Regions from separate parts of the Bradyrhizobium sp. 956_D2_N1_4 genome, predicted to be linked through region 2. Evidence: predicted binding sites of a transcription regulator. Region 2 holds the regulator's gene; the other holds the start of a gene.

Region 1 (2,461 bases), 3.3 Mb from region 2:
CCAGCCTCGGCATCATGATCGGCGGCTTAGGGGTGATGGCGCCGGAGCGGCGCGAGGAGATCAACGCGCTCGGGCTGAAATCGATCGTGTCGGGGACGCTGACGACGTGTTTGATGGGCGCGGTCGTGGGGGTGTTGAGTTAGGCTCTCGCCACCCGTCATTCCGGGGCGCCGCGAAGCGGCGAGCCCGGAATCCATCGGGCGTCAGCACATGCCGAGAAATGGATTCCGGGCTCGCGCTGCGCGCGCCCCGGAATGACATCAGCTCTTCAACTCCACCGTCCTGAACTCCGCCGGCAGGATCACCTCCAGCAGTTCCACGTCATCCGAATAATCCAGGATCATGTGCTTGATCTTCGGCGGCTGGGTCCAGGCGCTGCCTTCCTTCATCAAGGTCTCGCCCTGGCCGTCCATGTAGGTCTTCACCCAGCCCTTGAGCACGTAGACCATCTGGAATTCGACGTCGTGGAAGTGCAGCTTCGACACCTCGTTCGGATCGCAGGGGCCTTGCAGGCGGATCACGTGGGCTTGCGCGAGGCCGTGGCTGGCTTCGGCGATGCCGAGGTCGCGGTACTTGGCGTAGGTGCGCAGGCCGTCGGCCTTGAAGTCTTCCTCGCGGTGATGGCTGATGGCGATGCGCTGCTTGGGACGCGCGGGCTTTTTCGGAACGGCCTTTGCCGGTGTCGTGCGCGCCTTCGCCTTCACCGCCTTGCGCGCCGAGGATCGTGCCACGGCCTTGGCTCCGCTCCGCTTCTTCACCGCGGCCTGGGCTGCACTGCGCGATTTTGTTTTCTTGGCCATGGGCCGCCTCCCTGTTGTTATGGGCGGAGGCTAGCACAGAACGAGATATCGTAGGGTGGGCAAAGCGAAAGCGTGCCCACCATTGCCAGATGCAATCGTGGAGAGATGGTAGGCATGGCGCGAGCGCGCCTTTGCCCACTCTACGATGCCGGCGCGCTGTTCAATGCAGCCGGAACACGCCATCCACGGCGCGCAGCTCGGCCGGCTTGATCAGCTTGGAATGCGCGACGGTGACCGAATGGAGCGGACCGTCGAGCTTCTCCTGCCAGAACGCCAGGAAATCCTTCAGCGCCGGAAATTTCGGAAACATGTCGTAGTTCTGCCAGACGTAGGTCTGGAGAAGCGAGGGATGATCGGGCATCCGATAGAGAATTTGCGCCGTCGTCAGCCCGTAACCCAAAAGCTGTTTCCGGAAATCTTCGGAAACGCCCCCACTCCGCAAGCCCATGCCAACCTCCTTTGCAGGAGCGCATTCAAGGGGCGGCTTGGTCGGTGTGCGCCTTACGAGCCACCCGGTACTGATGCGCTCACATGAGAGAAATGTGACGCAAACTGACAATCCATCTCAAGCCTAAAAGTTTAACAAGCTGTTGAAATTCAATGCTTTAGCAGCAGAGGCGGCTCCGTGCTAATACGGTCACCGGGCGGGTTAACGATGGTAAAGAGATTCTGGCACCCGGGCCTTCAGAGTGCCGATTTTTCTGCTAGAAGCCCTTGCCCCCGCAAAATTCCTGTCCTATTTCAGCCTCGCCTGTGCTAGCACTCGCTGGCACAGACTGCTAACGCCAAAAAATTCCCATACCGTGCAACTACTTAGGAGGACTGCATGAAATTCCGTCCGCTTCACGACCGCGTCGTGGTCAAGCGTATCGACGCAGAAGAGAAGACCGCCGGCGGCATCATCATCCCCGACACTGCCAAGGAAAAGCCCTCGCAGGGCGAAGTCGTCGCCGTCGGCCCCGGTGGCCGCGACGAAGCTGGCAAGCTGATCCCGATCGACCTGAAGGTCGGCGACCGCGTGCTGTTCGGCAAGTGGTCCGGCACCGAGGTCAAGATCGACAACGTCGACCTGCTGATCATGAAGGAAAGCGACATCATGGGCGTCCTCGACGTCCCCGCTTCCAAGAAGAAGGCGGCCTAAGAGCCCCCTCTCCCCACCAGCTAAACACCTAAGGAAAAATCCAGATGTCAGCTAAAGAAGTCAAATTCGGCGTCGATGCACGCGACAAGATGCTGCGTGGCGTCGACATCCTCGCCAACGCCGTCAAGGTGACGCTCGGCCCCAAGGGCCGCAACGTCGTCCTCGACAAGTCGTTCGGCGCTCCCCGCATCACCAAGGACGGCGTCACCGTCGCCAAGGAGATCGAGCTCGACGACAAGTTCGAGAACATGGGCGCGCAGATGGTGCGCGAAGTCGCCTCCAAGTCGGCTGACGCGGCCGGCGACGGCACCACCACCGCAACCGTGCTCGCGGCTGCGATCGTTCGTGAAGGCGCCAAGTCGGTTGCCGCCGGCATGAACCCGATGGACCTGAAGCGTGGTATCGACCTGGCCGTGGAAGCCGTGGTCGCCGACCTCGTCAAGAACTCCAAGAAGGTCACCTCGAACGACGAGATCGCCCAGGTCGGCACCATCTCCGCCAACGGCGATGCCGAAATCGG
Region 2 (2,461 bases):
TGTTGCGCGCCTTCATCCAGTTGATGCAATCGGCGAGCGCGACCCAGGCGCCGGTGATCGAGGCCGTGCGCGTGCCGCCGTCGGCCTGGAGCACGTCGCAATCGACCGTGATCTGGCGCTCACCGAGCGCTTCGAGATCGACGATGGTGCGAAGCGAGCGGCCGATCAGGCGCTGAATCTCGACGGTGCGGCCGCTTTGCTTGCCCGCGGAGGCCTCGCGGCGGGTTCGTTCGGAGGTCGCGCGCGGCAGCATGCCGTATTCGGCGGTGACCCAGCCGCGGCCCTGGCCCTTCAGCCACGGCGGCAGGCGGTCTTCCAGCGTGGCGGTGACCAGCACATGGGTGTCGCCGAATTTCACCAGGCAGGAGCCTTCCGCATATTTGACCACGCCGCGCTCCAGCGTCACGGGGCGCAATTCGTCGGGCGCACGGCGGCTTGGCCGCATGGGAAATCCTCCAAAACTCTCGGAAAAGGGCTATTCGCGGTGCTTGTAGGTGGGGTGAGGGTGGGCGGCAAGGCTTTTTCACCCCCAGTTTTCCACCCCGCAAACGCCACGCTTGTCAGAACCCTCCGGGATGGACAAATTATAAGCGTCTGAGAGGAGTTACCGTCCGTGGCCCATCACGATCCGATCCATCTGATCGCGCCGCGCGCAGGCCTCGCCCAGCTCAACGAGCGCTCCCGCGACATCTTTCGTCAAATTGTCGAAAGCTATCTCGCGACCGGCGAGCCGGTCGGCTCGCGCAATATCTCGCGGCTGATCGCGATGCCGCTGTCGCCGGCCTCGGTCCGCAACGTCATGGCCGATCTGGAACAGCTCGGCCTGATCTATGCCCCGCACACCTCTGCCGGCCGCTTGCCGACGGAACTCGGCTTACGCTTCTTCGTCGACGCCCTGATGCAGGTCGGCGACCTCAATGACGCCGAGCGGCAGTCGATCCAGAGCCAGTTGACGTCGGTGGGTCACGCCCAATCGGTCGAGGCGGCGCTGTCGGAGGCGCTGACGCGGCTGTCCGGTCTCACCCGCGCCGCAGCGGTCGTGTTGACCCCGAAATCCAATGCGCGGCTGAAACACATCGAATTCGTCCGGCTGGAACCCGAAAAAGCCCTGGTGATCCTGGTCGGCGAGGACGGTCAGGTCGAAAACCGCGTGTTGTCGCTGCCGCCGGGAGTTCCCTCCTCGGCGCTGACGGAAGCCGGTAATTTCCTCAATGCGCGGATCCGGGGCCGCACGCTGGCCGAGGCGCGGCTCGAGCTCGAAACCGCGCTCGGCGAAGCCCGCGCCGAGCTCGACCAACTGACGCAGAAGGTGATTTCGGCCGGTATTGCGAGCTGGTCCGGCGGCGAGAACGAGGACCGCCAGCTGATCGTTCGCGGCCACGCCAACCTGCTCGAGGATCTGCACGCGCTGGAGGATCTGGAGCGCGTTCGGCTCTTGTTCGACGATCTCGAGACCAAGCGCGGCGTGATCGACCTTCTGGGACGCGCCGAGACCGCCGAGGGCGTGCGGATCTTCATCGGTTCGGAGAACAAACTGTTTTCCTTGTCAGGCTCCTCCACCATCATCTCGCCCTATCGGGATGCCGCCGGCCACATCGTCGGTGTTTTGGGCGTGATCGGGCCGACGCGGCTGAATTATGCCCGCGTAATCCCGACCGTGGACTACGCCGCGCGCATCGTCAGCCGCCTCCTGGGGGGCTGACCGGCGTTTCCTCCGATCACGGGCGCTTGATTTTCGTGAGCTTAGGCACGATATCCGGGCCAACAATCCCTTGAGACGAGTTCGAGAAGAGAGCCGATGACCGATCGAGACCGGCAGCCCGACGACACGACCCCACCGACCGATGAGCCCGTGGTGTCAAAACCCTACATCATGCCCGACGATCCGGAGCCCGGCTCGGTCGAGCTGTTGCAGAAGGAAGCCGCCGAGGCGCGCGACCGCATGCTGCGGACGCTGGCCGAGATGGAAAATCTGCGCAAGCGCACCACCAAGGAAGTCGCCGATGCCCGCCTCTACGGCATCACCGGCTTCGCCCGCGACGTGCTCGACATCGCCGACAATCTCCAGCGTGCGCTCGATGCCGTTCCGGCCGAGGCCCGTGCCGCGGCCGATCCGGGCCTGACCTCGCTGATCGAGGGCGTCGAGCTCACCGAGCGCTCGCTGCTCAACGCGCTGGAAAAGCACGGCGTCAAGAAGTTCGATCCGCAGGGCCAGAAGTTCGACCCGAACTTCCAGCAGGCAATGTACGAGGTGCCGGATGCGTCGGTGCCTGCGGGCACCGTCGTGCAGGTCATGCAGGCCGGCTACACCATCGGCGAGCGCGTGCTGCGCCCGGCGCTGGTCGGCGTCGCCAAGGGCGGCACCAAGGCTGCGCCGGCTGCGAACAGCAACGAAGTGAACTGAGCGGTGTGATCCTCATCCTGAGGAGCGCGCTCGCGCGCGTCTCGAAGGATGAAGGCC

What was found. The regulator HrcA, encoded in region 2, represses chaperone genes, less so after heat shock. The targets are predictions, from matches to a motif close to GTTAGCACTCNCNNNNNGNGAGTGCTAAC.
Region 1: the regulator HrcA is predicted to act here: its motif matches at 1,556-1,584, upstream of AB7535_RS20750 (co-chaperone GroES).

The regions. Positions count from the first base shown of each region.
Region 1 is NZ_CP197237.1:4,365,652-4,368,112, forward strand. Features, by position in the region: gene AB7535_RS20735 (NupC/NupG family nucleoside CNT transporter) at 1-143, shown strand, start outside; gene AB7535_RS20740 (cupin domain-containing protein) at 261-800, opposite strand; gene AB7535_RS20745 (usg protein) at 961-1,248, opposite strand; gene AB7535_RS20750 (co-chaperone GroES) at 1,627-1,941, shown strand; gene groL (chaperonin GroEL) at 1,986-2,461, shown strand, end outside.
Region 2 is NZ_CP197237.1:7,684,980-7,687,440, forward strand. Features, by position in the region: gene rph (ribonuclease PH) at 1-445, opposite strand, end outside; gene hrcA (heat-inducible transcriptional repressor HrcA) at 614-1,702, shown strand; gene grpE (nucleotide exchange factor GrpE) at 1,799-2,404, shown strand.